2 regions of the Epilithonimonas zeae genome follow, and region 2 is predicted to be linked to the other one. Evidence: riboswitches for the same ligand, from Rfam matches in the RefSeq annotation. Region 2 holds a riboswitch; the other holds the start of a gene.
The links. A riboswitch is a leader RNA that binds a small molecule or an ion and turns the genes downstream of it on or off. The one in region 2 is predicted to bind cobalamin.

Region 1: another riboswitch for cobalamin. It lies ahead of KI430_RS01185 (TonB-dependent receptor plug domain-containing protein); the one in region 2 lies ahead of KI430_RS15705 (TonB-dependent receptor plug domain-containing protein).

What each region holds. Positions count from the first base shown of each region.
Region 1 is NZ_CP075338.1:291,770-300,490, forward strand. Features, by position in the region: gene KI430_RS01140 (hypothetical protein) at 1-344, opposite strand, end outside; gene KI430_RS01145 (TetR/AcrR family transcriptional regulator) at 414-1,004, opposite strand; gene KI430_RS01150 (pyridoxamine 5'-phosphate oxidase family protein) at 1,093-1,602, opposite strand; gene KI430_RS01155 (SDR family oxidoreductase) at 1,637-2,500, opposite strand; gene KI430_RS01160 (SDR family NAD(P)-dependent oxidoreductase) at 2,812-3,570, opposite strand; gene KI430_RS01165 (helix-turn-helix domain-containing protein) at 3,657-4,598, opposite strand; gene KI430_RS01170 (SDR family oxidoreductase) at 4,787-5,596, shown strand; gene KI430_RS01175 (helix-turn-helix domain-containing protein) at 5,608-6,519, shown strand; gene KI430_RS01180 (nuclear transport factor 2 family protein) at 6,528-6,860, shown strand; cobalamin riboswitch at 6,950-7,136, shown strand; gene KI430_RS01185 (TonB-dependent receptor plug domain-containing protein) at 7,247-8,721, shown strand, end outside.
Region 2 is NZ_CP075338.1:3,437,965-3,446,685, reverse strand. Features, by position in the region: gene KI430_RS15740 (trimeric intracellular cation channel family protein) at 31-663, opposite strand; gene KI430_RS15735 (exodeoxyribonuclease III) at 752-1,516, opposite strand; gene KI430_RS15730 (hypothetical protein) at 1,524-2,027, opposite strand; gene KI430_RS15725 (PglZ domain-containing protein) at 2,323-3,867, opposite strand; gene KI430_RS15720 (ribonuclease E/G) at 4,049-5,605, opposite strand; gene KI430_RS15715 (HU family DNA-binding protein) at 5,845-6,135, opposite strand; gene mutY (A/G-specific adenine glycosylase) at 6,183-7,241, shown strand; cobalamin riboswitch at 7,271-7,457, shown strand; gene KI430_RS15705 (TonB-dependent receptor plug domain-containing protein) at 7,481-8,721, shown strand, end outside.

The sequences.
Region 1 (8,721 bases), 790 kb from region 2:
GTTTTTCTTTTAGAAATGGATGAACCGATTGTAATTAAAATAATAGAAAACAACATCAGGAAAATATGGATTATTCCGAAAAATAAAAGATCAAACGACTTTTTAGCCTCATCAAAATTGTTCCAAAAGTATTTAATGATCGGACTTTGAGAATATAAAGTAATTCCCAGAACCAACTGAATATGAGCAATCGTTGCCGTCCAATGCCTCACGGAATTGTCTGTTTTTGAGAATTCTTTATTTGAAAAATATCCTTTGTAAGCCCTGAAAATCGAGTAAACTAAACTCAATAAAACCAACCACCGAAAAGTAGAGTGCAAGAAAGTCAATGTCTGATACATCATTAATTTTTTTAATAATGAGACAAAGGTAAAACAAAAACATACTAATTAGTATGTTTTTAATCAAAAAAATTATTTCAGGGTTTCAAAATACGACTTAAGGCCTTTTAAATAAACAAGATAAACGGATTTGGAATTCTCTAATTTTCCTAAATTTCTTACTCCCCAATATCCTGAAAGTACAAAAACGGCAACTTCTTTTGCTTCAACATCAGCTTTCAACAAACCGTTTTCTTTGCCTTTTTCAATCGCTTCAATCATTGTGTTTTCCCATTGTAAGGAAAGTGTATTCAGAGCCTTGGTAAAATCAATGTTCCAAGGCGCCATTTCCTGGGTAAAGTTGGAAGCCGGACAGCCATATTCAACCTTTAGCGTGTCGTTTTCCATTAGCAGATTATACATTAAGTTATAAATTCCATCTAACGGATTTACAATATTTTGAAAAGGTTCAATGAAAGTATTTTTGAAGTTGGGAATCATAAGATCATTAATGATCGCCAAACCCATTTCGTCCTTCGTTTTGAAGTGATAGTAGAACGCTCCTTTTGTCACCTGAGTAGTCGCAAGAATCTCATCCACACTGGTGGTCTGATAACCTTTTTTGTATATTAAATCAAATGCTTTTTGGAGAATATTCAATCGTGTTTCCTGTGACTTTTTCATAAAATGCCGGATGAGCTTTTTGCAAAGGAACAAATTATTTTAATAAAAAACTCCAGCAAATTTTGCTGGAGTTGAATGATTCTGATTTTTAATTGATTACTGCATTTCCTTCGACGCCGTCGGAATTATCTGTTTTATTTCCAGTAACAGCAGCTGCGACAAAACTTAGAAGACTAACTACTTTTCCGGCTTTTGTATCCCAGTAATAAGTGTCTTTTGGTTCAACTCGAATGATGGAAACATTTGGGTCATCTTTTCCATCGAACCACGCATTGGCCATTGGTGACCATTTTTCTTCGATGGTTGCACGGTCTGTGTAAACAAAGGCTTCTCCATAGATAGAAAGGTATTCGGAATCGCTGTTATTCATAAAATAAAGTTGTACGCGATTATCTTCCTTGATTTCGAAATTTTTATTACTTGTTTCGCTACTGATGAACCAAAGATTTCCATTGTCGTCGGTTTCCTGCAAAGACATTGGTCTCGAATTGACTGGTAATCTGTCTAGTTCTGTGGCGAACATACAAATCCTGGCTTTTTCAGATAGTTCCTTAATTTTTTTAATTGCTTCTTGCTGTGTAAGATTTTCTGTAGACATAATGTTTTATTTTTAGTGATTTGTAAATTTTAAATTATCCATTAACAATTTCCCCGCCATTAGGATGTAAGACTTGACCGCTTATGTACCTAGAATCGTCGCTGGCTAAAAATAGGAAACTTGGAGCCACCTCATTGGGCTGTCCCGCACGCTTCATTGGCGAATCACTCCCGAATTCAGAATTCTTTTTGGGTTTGAATGATGATGTAATTAGTGGTGTCCAGATTGGACCAGGTGCAACAGCATTCACTCGGATTCCTTTATCGATCAAATTAGCGGAAAGACTTCTTGTAAAAGAAATGATAGCACCTTTTGTAGCAGAATAGTCTATTAATTTTGGACTTCCTCGGTAAGCGGTTACGGATGAAGTGTTGATAATGCTCGCACCTTTATTTAAATAAGGTAACGCATATTTTGTAACCCAGAAATAAGAAAAAACATTATTCTCAAATGTTCTTACCAATTGATCTGTAGAAATTTCTTCAATAGATTCTGATTCCCAATGTAGACCAGCATTATTGATGATAATATCGATTTTTTTGTGAATTTTTATTGTAGTTTCGATCACTTTTTTACAATGATTTTCTTTTCCCAAATCTCCTTTTATTAAAGTGCATTTTCTGGAATAAGCTTCTACTTCTTTTTTAGTTTCTTTGGCATCTTTGGTTTCGCTGAGATAAGCAATGATAATATCAGCACCTTCTTTTGCAAACAGTAGAGCAACTGCTTTCCCGATTCCACTGTCTCCGCCAGTAATTAAAGCGACTTTGTTTTTTAACTTTCCTTCTTTCGGATAATTGATTGGATCAGTTTCAGGAATTGGATTCATATTCTTTTCCAATCCCGGCCGTCTTTGTTTCTGCTGAGGTCTTATTTTCTTTTTCGTCTCCTTTTCCATTTTTACTTTTCGGAATAATTACAAATAATGTGCTATTTATGAATTAATAAAAATCAAGCGAAAAAATATCCGATAGAAAAACCAGCAGATTTTTTATCAATTAAAGCGACTAAATGAAAATTTCAATTCAAATTTCTATACTTATTTGGGCTTACATTAATTTTTGATTAAACTATGTCGTAAAAGGCTGGAGGAATTATCAGTATAACTTTTTCACAATCGCAATAAAAAAACGATGCGGCTTCCTTATATAAAAAAGTCCGTTCAACAATTTGTGAACAGACTTTTTTTGAAAATTTAGTTAGACTCTATTAAATTTTAAATCCACCAGAAACCTCAATTCTTTGTGCATTAATCCATTTAGAATCATCAGAACAAAGGAAAGCAACAACGCTTCCGATATCATCTGGCAAACCAACTCTTCCCAAAGCTGTTTCAGACGAGATATGGTTGTTCAAATCTGCCACGTCACGCACAACGCCGCCTCCAAAATCAGTTTCAATGGCACCAGGCGCAATGGAGTTCACTCTTATTTTTCTGCTTCCCAATTCCAAAGCTTGGTATCTTGATAAAGAATCAATCGCCGCTTTCATTGCTCCATAAGCAGAATATCCAGCGAAAGAAAATCTTGCCAAACCAGAAGATGTGTTCACAACGCTGCTTCCGTCATTCAGCAATGGTAATAATTTTTGGGTTAAAAAGTAAGGTCCTTTGAAATGGATATTCGTCATCGCATCCAACGTTTCCTCGGTTGTTGTTTCAAAACTTTGATTAATTCCGATTCCTGCGTTATTAACCAAAGCGTCCAACTTTGCAGATGCAAATTGATTGTCCAAAATATTTTTTACTTCTGTTACAAATTGGTCAAAGCCAGTAGTTGTTGAAATATCCAAAGGTAAAGCGAATGCCTTTTGTCCGATGCTTTCAATTTCTTTTACGACTTCGTCTGCAGCCTCTTTTTTCGTTTGATAAGTGATAATAAGATCAAATCCTTTTTTTGCCAATTGTAAAGCTGAATCTTTACCCAATCCACGGCTTCCGCCAGTTACTAATGCTATTTTACTTGCCATTTTTTTTAATGTTTTAATTAATGATACAAAGTTGAAAAATCTGGGCATTAACCTATTTGCATAAATCAAATTGATATTTGTGAAAATCAAACAATCAATAGTTCTCGATAATGTTGTGGTGATTGTTGACTGTGTTTCTTGAAAAAGTTAGAAAAATGCGCGACTTCTTCAAAACCTAATGTGAAAGCAATTTCAGAAATATTCCATTGTGTTTGGGTTAATAATATTTTAGCTTCCTGGAAAATTCGGCTTCCAATGATTTCTCCGGTCGTTTTTCCGGTTGTTTCCTTTAAAACTCTATTCAAGTGATTCACGTGGACTCCCAATATTCCGGCAAAATCAGCAGGTGTTTTCAGTTGCAGAAGCTGACTGATGTTTTCGATGGGAAACTGTCTTTCCAGTAATTCGATAAATAATGTTGTGGTTCTGGAAGCGGCAGTTTTATTATTTTCAATGGGTTGGATTGGTTTTAATTTCTGGCCAAAATGAATCAGTTCCATCACATAATTTCTCAGCAAATCATATTTATATAGATAATCCGACTTGATTTCTTCGTGCATTTTCAGGAATATAGCTTCGAACTGAAGATATTGTTCTGTAGTAATCTGAAAAATAAAATCGCTGTTTGCAGAGAACACAGGAAGATTATCCAGTTCTAATCCAATCTTAGTAGTTGGTAAAAAATCCTTGGTGAAAACACAAAAATGTCCGGATTGGTCTGTGCAGAGATGTGTATAATTATAAGGAATTTTTGGTGATGCAAAAAGAACGGCACAATCTTCAATCTGGATTGTTTTATCGGCATATTCCACTTTATTCTGTCCGTTAATTAGGCTTATTTTGTAATAAGTTCGTCTGTTGTAAGGCATTTCGGTTTTCGATTTACAGCTTCTGTAAATTTCAGAAATATCAAAAACATTGAAGTGGCCAATATCCTTATTAATATTTTCATTTAGGAATTGATTGATATCTGGACAAGTATCTCCAAGAATATCCTGATAAAATTCTTTGATGGTGATAGAACTCATTGTATTTGTAAAAATCAAAGATACGGGTTTGAAGTTGATTTCAAAAGATATATTACTTAATAGAAGATTCCATTTATATATAAAATTGAATCATTCCGTCATTTTGGCTACAACCAAACTCATTTTGGCAACATTTCGCTTGCTGCTTCTGCAGACATTTGTATTATAAAATTTAAACAAAATTTACAATGCAAAAAGCAATTTTTATCACAGGCGCATCATCAGGATTAGGGAAAGCAACCGCAAAACTATTTCAGTCCAAAGGCTGGAATGTAATTGCTACAATGCGAAATCCACAAAACGAAACCGAACTTTCTCAATTGGACAATGTAATATTGCTTCCTTTGGATGTTACCAATTTGGAACAGATTCAGGAAACAGTAAAAAAAGCGATTGAACTTCACACGATTGATGTGGTTTTCAATAACGCAGGTTATGGTTTGATTGGGGCTTTGGAAGCTTTGACAGACGAGCAAATCGTGAAACAATTAGACACTAATCTACTCGGAGTCATTCGTGTGACACAAGCTTTCATTCCTTATTTCAGAAAGAATAGAAACGGATTATTCATTACCACAACATCGATCGGCGGATTATTGACTTTTCCTCTGGATTCGCTTTATCACGCTACAAAATGGGCTTTGGAAGGCTGGAGCGAAAGTATGTCTTTTGAACTTGCTTTACACAATGTTGGTATCAAAACCATTGCACCGGGCGGAATTAAAACTAATTTTGCAGGAGAATCTTTAGCTATTGCCAATCATCCGGCTTATGAAAACGGAACGCAGAAATTATTTGAACTGATGAATCCCAACAACTTCGAACCTGTAGAATGGATTGCGGATGTGGTTTATGAAGCGGCGACAGACGGCAAAAATCAGTTGCGATATGTAACTGGAGAATTCGCGAACCAGTTGTACAATCGTCGTTTGGAAATAGGTTCGGAAGCTGCAGTTCAGGAAATGAAACAGATGGTTTTTGGAAGTTTACTCAACTAAAAAATTAAGAAATGAATAATCCGATAAAAGTAAATTCTATATCAGAGCTTCACGAAATGTTGAATTTTGATAAGCCTGTTCATCCCTTGATCAGTATCAATGACAATGCTAATATGGTTGTTGATGAAAATCTTCTTAACCAGCATTTTTTGTTCAATTTCTACAAGATTTCATATAAAAAAACACTAAAAGGTAAAATTGGTTATGGCCAAGGTTATTATGATTTTGATGAAGGCGGAATGGTTTTTACCGCTCCCAACCAACTGATTTCCACAACGTCGGATGACACGGAATATGAAGGTTTGACAATGCTCATTCATCCCGATTTTCTGAGGAATTATTCTTTGGCAACGCGAATCAAAAGCTTGGGATTCTTTTCTTACGCCGCGAATGAAGCTTTGTTTTTATCGGACAAAGAAAAACAGACGATCTTTTCGGTTTTTGATAATATTAAAGAAGAACTGAATAACACGATTGACGATTTCAGCCAGGATGTGATTATTTCTCATATGGAGGTTTTGCTCAATTATAGCAATCGTTTTTACAAGCGACAATTCATCACAAGAAAAGCTGTGAATCACGATCTGCTTTCGAGAGTTGAAGAGCTTTTAAAAGTTTATTTTGATAAAGAACAAAGTTTGAACAAAGGTCTTCCAACCGTAGAATTTCTCGCTACAGAATTGAACCTTTCCCCAAGATATCTAAGTGATATGCTACGTTCTTTGACGGGACAAAATGCACAGCAAATCATTCACGAAAAGCTCATCGAAAAAGCTAAAGAATATTTGACAACCACGAGTTTTTCTGTTTCGGAGATTGCTTATCAATTGGGCTTTGAGCATCCTCAATCGTTCAGCAAGTTATTTAAAAATAAGACCAATCAAACGCCAGTACAATTCAAACAAAGTTTTAATCATAATTAATTATTGAAATGAATATAGAAAAGTTGATTAAAGATTGGATTACAGTCAGTAATAGTTATGACACCGAAAAATATTTGAAATTCTATCTGATGGATGCTGTTTTAGATGATTCTTCGGTTGGAATGAAATTTATTGGAAAAGATGGGATTAAGGATTATTTTGTTAGTTATTTTATCGGTTATCAAACTCAAACTGAATTAAGGAAATTGGAAATTAACGAAAATTCAGCTTATTTGGAAGTGGAATTTACAGGTGATTTTCCTGAAGGTAAAATTGGCGGAACCTTTGATTTTATTTTTAAGGATGATAAAATTGAGTTTTTGAAAGCGGATTTGATTTAAAATAATTGACCTTGATATTTATAAAAAATGGTGAGAAATTCTTATCACTTTTGTTTTTCAGAAAGGAATTAAACTCAAAATTATTTTTTATACATTTGCGCCAATCTGGTGAGCTGTAAAAAGCACTTAATAGGGAATCCGGTGAAAATCCGGAGCAGACCCGCTGCTGTAAGCTTCACAAAAAAGATTTTTGAAAATTATATCCACTGTTGAAAGATGGGAAGGATTTCAAAAATGAAGTAAGTCAGAAGACCTGCCAGAAGTTTAAAATAATTGACGCTTTCGTGGAATAAAGCTTAGTCAACAATGATTTTTGTGCAGCCCACGTTGTACTCTGTCATTGCTTTCTTACATCCATTAGCGTCATCATTATTCGATATGAGCTAATGGTGACACGATCTACTTTTCGGTTTTACAAGGCTGTTGTTGCAATGTTTGTGACAGCTTCTTCGCTGTGTTTTTCCCAATCTAAAAAAGATACAATTGAGACAGAGATTCTCAAAGTTGACGTTTACAAAAAGAGTTCCAAGGAGATTTTACCAGCGCAAACACTTTCTGGCGAACAATTGGAAAGGCTCAACAGTCATTCGGTTGCTGATGCATTGAGGTATTTTTCAGGTGTTCAAATCAAAGATTATGGAGGAATTGGCGGACTGAAAACCATCAACATCCGAAGTATGGGAAGCCAGCATGTTGGCGTTTTCTATGACGGAATCCAATTGGGAAATGCGCAAAATGGATTAGTCGATTTAGGAAGGTTTTCTCTGGATGACATCGAGGAAATCTCACTTTATAACGGACAGAAATCTGAAATTTTCCAGCCTGCCAAAGACTTTGGTTCATCCGGTTCTATTTATCTTCAGCCAAAAACGCCTCAATTTAAATTCAATAAAAAAACAAATCTCGTTCTGAGGTTAAAAAACAGTTCTATCGATTTATTCAATCCGTCATTCAGGTTGGAACAGAAGATTTCGGATAAAGTTTCAGCGAGTTTCAGTTCTGAGTTTTTGCAGAGTGACGGGATTTACAAATTTCGTTATCGTAAAAAATATCCGGATGGTGAAACAGCTTATGACACGATTGCCAAACGTTTCGATTCTGATATTCGAGCTAAGCGTTTTGAAACCAGTCTTCACGGTAGTTTGGATAAAGGAAGTTGGCACGTTCGTGGTTACGGATATATTTCAAATCGTGGAATTCCCGGAGCGATAGTTAATAATAGATTTGGAGCGAGAGGACAGAGAATGATGGATGAAAATTACTTTGTTCAAGCCAATCTTGTCAAGAAAATTTTTCCAAAAATAGAGACGCAGTTTAAAGCCAAATTCGCATACGATTATACCAAATTTGTTGATACTTTGGAGACTCAGGCAGCATTTCCTGTTGTTAATACTTATATTCAGAAAGAGGTTTATTTGTCGTCGTCCAATCTTTATTCTATTACGCCCAATTGGGATTTCAGTGTGAATGTTGATTTCCAGTACAATCATTTGGATGCCGATTTGGTCAACTTTTCTTATCCTTCCAGATACACATCTTTGGCTGCTTTCGCCACAACTTATCAATGGAAAAAACTGAAATTTCTTGGAAGTGTTTTAGGAACTTTCATCAACGAGACAGTGGAAAAAAATTCTAAATCGCCTGATAAAACAGAATGGACACCAGCCGCTTTTTTGAGTTATCAACCTTTTGATTCCAAGGAATTGACATTGAGGGCTTTCTATAAAAACTCTTTCAGGATGCCGACTTTCAACGATTTGTATTACACAGTTATCGGAAATTCTCTTTTGAAACCTGAGTTTACCAATCAATATGATGTTGGATTCACGTATCAGAAATTTTTTCAAAATCAAATTTTCCA
Region 2 (8,721 bases):
AAAGAGCCAATCAGGGCTACGGATGCGGTGTTACATTTCTTCGTTGCTTTCGTAGCCATAAAATTTCGGGATTCTCCAATGGTATTTTACCGCCAAAGTTCTAATGGTAACAATCAAAAGAATGGTGAAAATCTGCACTAATGTATAAGAAAGTGTTGTGAATTTTGATAACAAAAGAAAAGTTCCTCCACCTACGATACAGGCAGTCGCATAGATTTCTTTTCGGAAGATTAAAGGAATTCTATTCAACAAAATATCGCGAATAATCCCACCAAAACATCCCGTAATTGTTCCTAATGTTAAACAAATCAAAGGATGAAAACCTGTGCTCAAACCTTTCTGAACACCAATAATGGTGAACAATCCCAACCCGAAACTATCGAATATAAACAATGTGACTTTGAAATTCTTTTCTATAGATTTGAAAATCATTGAGAAGACACAAGTGGTGAAAATCAATCCACAAGTTAACATATCGGTCATCCAAAAAACAGGAACATCCAACAACAAATCTCTCACGGTCCCACCACCAACGGATGTTACAAATGCGATAATCAAAACACCAAATGGATCCAAGCGTTTTTGCATCGCTGCAAAACTTCCCGACATCGCAAAGGAAATAGTTCCCAAGATTTCTATAATAAGATTGATTTGCTCGTGCACGATTGTATATAAATGATGTTTGATGAATGATAAATTATAAATATTAGATGAAATAATCGCTGATGAAATATCGATTATCATTTATCATCTATAAACTCAGTTCTACTAAAACCGGACAATGGTCGGAGTGTTTGACCTCTGGGAGAATTACTGCTCTGGTCATTTTTTCTTTTAATGGTTCGGAGACAAAGTTATAATCCAAGCGCCAACCTTTGTTTCTGGCTCTTGAGCCGGCTCTGTAACTCCACCAAGAGTATTGATCTGGCTGATCATTAAAATATCTGAAACTATCCGTCAAACTGTTTTCTTTCATAAAGTTGGTCATCCATTCCCGTTCCATTGGGAGGAAACCAGAAGTATTTGCCAAACCTATTGGATTATGAATATCAATTGCTTGATGACAAATATTGAAATCTCCACTGATAATTAAGTTTGGGATGGTTTTTCTGAGTTCTTTGATGTAAGCCAAAAAGTCAAAACAGAACTGCATTTTGAATTCTAATCTTTCTATATTGGAAGCGGATGGAACGTAAACAGAAATTACAGAAAATCCGTTGAAATCTGCTCGCATTATTCTCCCCTCGTTGTCATAGCTTTCGATTCCGCAACCATATTCTACGTGGTTAGGTTTTACTTTGGAAGCGATTCCTACCCCGCTGTAGCCTTTCCTCACTGCTGAATGCCAATAGCTGTGATAGCCTAATTTTTCAAGACTTTCTATATCAATTTGGTCATTTCCAGCTTTGCTTTCTTGGATGCAAATCACGTCTGGACTTGCAACATTGAGCCAGCCTAAAAAGTCTTTTGTAAATGCAGCACGGATTCCGTTGACGTTGTAGGAAATGATTCTCATTATTTTATTATGATTTTGAATAAATGAAGTAAATAATAACGATTGTTATAACAGATGCCAAAAGTACAAATTTCCATTTGCTTGAATTGTCCTCCTCTATGAAAAGTGTATTTTTTTGATATTGAAAGTCGTTGGGATTTTGCAAATAGGCTTTTTCATAAGCGATAAGCTGCGGATTATTGCCCATTACTTTTTTGACTTCTTCCCAATCAGCGTCAGTTGGAAAAACGATTTTCTCTGGCTGATTGTTGAGTTTTAGTTTCACTACAACTTTTCCATTTTTGCTGAGCATCTTAACCGAAACATTACTGTTTTTGAAGGAATCATTTTCTATAAAATGAGCTTGTTTTCCTTCAATGGATTCTACAAAGTCTTTGGAATTTTTTAAGTCCCAATGAGTTCTGTCGCGCACAATTTTTATCGCTTCTATTTTTCTGTTCTGTCTTAGCAATTCTTCGATTTCAAATCTATCAAGATTGTGTTCTTGTAATAATGTATCAATTTCTTTCATAATATTTTTTTGTGATTATTAATGTCATCCTATTTTTCATCATTAAAAAATGGTGAAAAGAAATACAAAACCTCAACATAGCCCCGATAGGAACGGCATCCTTTTTTGTTATTGCGAGTTTGGGAATGTTCAATAGGTTACTTCACATCGTTCGCAATGACAAAAAAGATATAGTGGATAGCGGGTTGGAAACTTCTATCGAAGACCAAAACTTGTTGCTCCAAATTAATAAAAAAGGCGGAAAAAGTTGCCTCTTTCCGCCCAATAAACCCAAATCAAATAAACTATGAAAAAACTACTTGGGTTCTAGTATGCTTATCGGGATGATGACTTCCTCTAGGGAAATCCCTCCGTGCTGATAAGTATCTTTGTAATAATTCACAAAGTGATTATAGTTCTTCGGGTATGCTAAAAATATATTGTTCTTGGCGAAAATATATTTGGAACTCAGATTTCCTTTTGGCAGAAAGAGTTTGTCGGGATTGTTAATCGCCCAAACATCTTTATCTTCATAAGTCAAACTTCGTCCTGTCTTGTATCTTATATTGGTCGACGTTTCTCTATCGCCAACTACCTTACTAGGTTTTTTAACATAAATTGTGCCGTGATCGGTTGTAATGACCAATTTGAATCCATTTTCTGCTGCAGTTTTGATAATTTTCAGCAAAGATGAATTCTCGAACCAGTTATAAGTCAAAGACCTGAAGGTTTTATCGTCTCTAATCAATTGATTTACAATATTGTTATCGGTTTTTGCGTGAGATAAGATATCGATAAAGTTGTAAACGATAACTAATAAATCGTTGTTTTTATGTTGATTGAAATCGTCTAAAATTTTCCTTTCAAAATCTGAGTTCAGGATTTTCAAGTATTTCATCGATTTACTTGATAGTCCCAAACGTTTCATTTGGTCTTCCAAGAAATCTCTTTCGTGCTCGTTTTTGTTACCTTCTTCATTATCATTAAACCAATATTCCGGGAATCTTTTCTCGATTTCTGAAGGCATTAACCCTGCAAAAAATGAGTTCCTTGCATATTGCGTCGCTGTTGGTAAAATACTGAAATAATAATCCTCGGAAGTTTTGTTATAGAACTTGGTGAATAATGGCTCAATCACTTTCCATTGGTCATATCTCAAGTTATCAATCATCAACAAAAGAACTTTTTCTTTTTCCAACTCCGGCTTCACTTTGTCTTTGAAAAGCGTGTGGCTCATCATTGGTTTTTCGTTACTATGAAGCCATTCTTCGTAATTGTTTTCAATGAATTTTGAGAACTGGATATTGGCTTCTTCTTTTTGGTTTTGAAGCAAATCTGCAAACTCATTATCCGAAACTTTATCGAATTTCACTTCCCAGCTCAAGATTTTTTTGTAATATTCTGCCCAGTCTTGATAAGTCCTTAGATAAGATAACTCCATACTCAGATTACGGAATTCCTGCTGATAGTCAACAATTGTCTTTTGCTCAACCAAAGATTCGCTTTGAAGGATTTTTTTGAGTGATAAAAGAACCTGATTTGGATTCACAGGTTTTAAGATATAATCCTCTATCTGAGAACCAATCGCCTGTTCCATAATGTGCTCCTCTTCACTTTTCGTAACCATTACGATTTTGAGCGCATTATCTTTTTCCTTAATCATCGGAATTGCTTCCAAGCCGGAGATCCCAGGCATGTTTTCGTCAAGAAAAGTTAACTCGTATTTTTCTCGCTCTATCATTTCCAGCGCTTCGTTCACATTATTCACCGGAGTAACGTTATAACCTTTATTTTCGAGAAAAACAATGTGTGGTTTTAGTAAATCAACCTCATCATCTATCCATAAAATTTTTCCTGACATATATTTATTTAATTTAATTAGTTCGTATCAAAATTATAACCAAAGTATCATAATTATATTTTAAATAACAGTTTTTGTGCGTTAAATATTAGTTAAAGGAAATTTTATTTTTAAATTAATGAACACTATTGATTTTAAGTCATAAAAAAACAGACTTAAAAAAGTCTGTTTTAATATTCTTTTAATTAGAGAAACTCATCAATTCCTTTTTCTCCGCATTGTAGAGATGGAACTCTAACATCTTGAAAGAATCTCTCGGAATTACGGTTACCCATTTTTTGTATTTCAAAAACCACTTATTTTGGATGCTGGCAAGACCTTTTGTAAGATAAGCTTCTACAAAAGGATGCACATGTAAGTATAATTTTCCTTTTTCTTTTTGCATAATGGTTCTGATAGAATCCTCCATTTTTTCCACAATTACAATTGGAGCAATGATTTCTCCATCTTTGTTGGGGTTTTCTTCAGAAGTCTCGATGTGTTTCTCGGCACGGACACGTTGTCTTGTCATTTGGATTAGACCAAATTTGGAAGGTGGCAAAATCTTGTGTCTGGCTTTATCACGTTTCATTTCGTCTCGGAAATGCTCGTACAGCTCTTTTCTATGCTCAGGATCTACCATGTCGATGAAATCCACCACGATAATTCCACCCATATCACGAAGTCGCAACTGTCTTGCAATTTCCGTTGCTGCCATCTTGTTGACAGTCAAAGCGTGCGTTTTGTTGGTAGAAGATGACGAGATATTGTTCCCAGAATTCACATCTACAACGTGAAGCGCTTCCGTATGTTCTATGACAAGATAAGCACCTTTGGAAGCTGGGATATTCACGTGCTTTCCGAAACTTTGTTTCAGTTGTTTCTCAACATTGTAGTACTCCATCAAAGGAATATGAGAGTCATAAAACTGAACAATATTCTTACGTTCTGGTGCGATAACTTCGATATAAGATCTCATATCCTCTACCATTTTTTCGTCATCACAAATGATACTTACGAAATCTTGGTTAAAGTTATCTCTAAGGATAGAAGACGCTTTATCTTCTTCACTCAAGACCTTGCTCGGAACTTTATTTTTCTGAATGTTCTTAAACGTGGATTCCCATTTTTTCACCAACTGATTCATATCATTATGAAGCTCAGCTACTTTTTTCCCTTCTGCAACCGTTCTGATAATGACTCCGAAACCTTCCGGACGGATACTTTCTATCAAAGTCTTCAGACGATTTTTTTCTTCGGGGTCGGCTACTTTTTTGGAAATTGAAATCTTGTTATCGAAAGGAATCAAAACCAAAAAACGACCTGTAAGCGAGATTTGCGTAGAGATACGCGGTCCTTTTGTAGAAATTGGCTCTTTGGTGATTTGAAGAAGGACAAGGTCGCCCGCCGTCAAAACTTTGTCAACAGTTCCCATTTTATCAATATCCTTGGCAGTTTCAAAACTTTTAAGGCTGGGAGATTGTTGTTTTTTCGATATCGTATTTTTCAGAAATCTTTGGTAAGACAGGAACTGCGGACCAAGGTCCTGATAATGCAAGAACGCATCCTTGTCTGTTCCGATGTTTACGAAAGCTGCATTAAGATTGGGCGCCAACTTTTTGATTTTGCCCAGAAAAAGATCACCTACAACAAAATCTGACTTCGTCTCTTGCTCGTGGAGCTCAAAAAGACGGCCATCTTCCAATAAAGCTATTTTTGAAGCATCTTCCTCATTGGAAATAATCAGTTCTTTCTTCATAACTTCATAAAAAGGTTTTTATTAAGGATTAGGTTGTAAATATAAAACAAAAATATAGCTGACAAAGTGCCAACTATATTTAATATGTTTAAGACTGAAAAAATACAGATTATTTTTTCTTTTTGTGTCTGTTTGCTCTTCTTCTTTTCTTTCTCTTGTGAGTTGCAACCTTGTGTCTTTTTCTCTTTTTTCCGCTTGGCATAATTTATATATTTTTTATACTGTTAATATTCAACTAATTATTTTACTGCAACTTTAGTCTTAACTTTTTCCACAAAAGTTTTTGAAGGTTTAAAAGCAGGAATGTTGTGAGCAGGGATTTCTATAGCCGTGTTCTTAGAAATATTTCTACCTGTTTTAGCTGCTCTGGTTTTGATAATAAAAGAACCGAATCCTCTTAAATATACATTATCTCCATTATACATAGAGGTTCTGATTTCTTGCATAAAAGCTTCGATAACTTTCTGTGTATCATTCTTTTCTACTCCCAGCTTGTTCGAGATGGTATTTACCAATTCTGCCTTTGTCATTTTCTAAAATTCTTTATATTTTTGGTGTGCAAATATAAGATATATTTTTGAAAACAAACAAACAAAATGCTGATTTTCTTCACATTGGAAAAAAGCTCACAAAGTGGTATGATACTAATGCCAGACAACTTCCTTGGAGAGAAAACCAGCTTCCTTATAATATATGGATCAGCGAAATTGTTTTACAACAAACGCAGGTAAAACAAGGCCTTGGTCATTACCTCAGATTTATAGAAAGATTCCCAACCGTAAAAGAACTTCATCAAGCTTCGGAAGATGAAGTTTTATTATATTGGAAAGGTTTGGGTTATTATTCCAGAGCAATTAATCTGCATAAAGCCGCTCATCAAGTTATAGAAGATTTCGATGGTGAATTCCCAAATCATTATAATGATATTCTAAAGTTAAAAGGCGTAGGAAAATATACAGCCGCTGCGATTGCAAGTATTTGTTTTGAAGAAAAAGTTCCTGCCGTTGATGGAAATTTCTATCGGGTTTTGTCGAGGATTTTTGCTGATGATTTTGATATTTCCAGCTCAAAGGCTTTTCAGTATTTTTCGGATTTAGCTTTGTTAATTATGCCTGATGATAAATCTGGTGAATTCAATCAGGCAATAATGGATATTGGTTCGGAGATTTGTAAACCGAAAAATCCGCTTTGTGGAGACTGTCCTGTGCATGATGATTGCATTGCTTTTCAAACGGGAAGAATTTCCGAATTTCCTGTGAAAACAAAAAAGGTTAAAGTCTCAGATTTGAGTTTGAAATATTTCTTTGTTAAACACAAGAATCAATTCCTTATTAAACAAAGAGACAATGACTTCATTTGGAAAAAATTATATGACTTCCCGATTTCTATTCCTGAAAATTGGAATGATTATATCATCAATTCAAAAATAATCAGTCATAAACTGACTCACAAAAATCTCTCAATCGAAATCAATCTCGTTGAGATCGATTCTAAGAAAGAATTTGAAAAATTTGCTTCTGATAATGATTTTGTCATCGTAAACGAAAAACAAGCTGATGACAAATCGTTTCCGAAACCGCTGGAGAATTATTACAAAAATTTGGGCAAACCAGAAATCGGGAGACTTGATTTTTAAGAATCATTAAAAACATCGCTTCAACTTTATTATATTTGCAAAAATTTGGTTCCGGTATTTTTCGGATTAAAAAGGGAATGAAGTGCAATTCTTCAACTGTCCCCGCAACTGTAAATCGCTAAAATGTATTTTGCAATCTTGCCATTGTTCTGAAAAGGATGAGAAGGCGCAAAATCAGCGAAAGTCAGGAGACCTGCCAGACAAAATTTAGACAAAAGCTTTCGGAGGAAAGGCAGGTTATGACAAAACGTATTTTTACACTTTTTTTCATTTATATTGTACATCAACTTTCCGCCCAGGAATCGTTGATAGACACCGTATTTATTGATAACCAGTTCAGAAAAGTTTCCAAAACTGCAAAAATATCGAATCTTAATTCTGATAAAATTCTAGAAAACTCGACTTCTTTATCAGACTTACTGAGATTTCAGTCCAATATTTATATCAAAGAAAATGGTCGCGGTTCGACATCTTCGCCTTCCTTCCGAGGAACGACTGCACAACAAACGGCTTTTGTATGGAATGGCATCAATATCAATTCGATTTTTCTGGGACAAGGTGATATTAATAATCTGAATCCTTTGAGCTATGAAAATGTCGGAATCAAATACGGTGGCGGAAGTGTGATTTATGGAAGCGGCGCAATTGGCGGTTCTATTCATCTTAATAATATTCTTGATTTTAACAGAGGTTTCAAAGGGACTTTGTTTTCGGAATATGGCTCATTTGGAACGAGTAATTCCGTAGCTCAGGCGAAATTCAGTAATGATAATTTCAGTTTTAGTCTTAATATCAATCATTCCAGAAGTGAGAATGATTATGAAATTCCTCAAAGGAAATTCATCAACCGAAACGGAGAATATGAAAACACGAGTTTCAATCTTGGCTTAGCTTACAAAATCAATCCAAACAACGAATTTTATTGGCAAAGCCAACATTATGATAGCGATCAACACTATCCCATTTTTTCGGAAAATCAAACTAAAACCAAATATTTCGTTCAGACATTCCGCAGTCTGGCTGGCTGGAAATTACATTCCGGGAAATTTAAAAACAATTTTAAGCTTGCTTATCTGGAGGACAATTTCCAGTATTTTGGAGATATTAATAAAAGTAAAACCAGCGGTGGAACCGGGAAACAATATATTATCAAGAATGATCTTGACTTCTTGGTTTCGAAAAACTCGTCTTTCAACCTCATTACAGAATATCAGTATAACGAAGCGGAAGGATTTGGCTCGGGAATCAAAACTCCAAAAAGAAATTTGGGAAGTTTTTCTTTGCTTTACAGAAATTCTCAATCTGAAAAATTCTATTGGGAATTGGGTGCAAAACAGGAAATTGTTGAGGGCTATAAAAGCCCGTTCTTGTTCTCAGCATCTGCAAAGTATATTGCAAACCATTGGTATCAAACAACGATCAATTTCTCTAGAAATTTTCGCGCTCCAACTTTTAATGATCTCTATTGGCTACCTGGCGG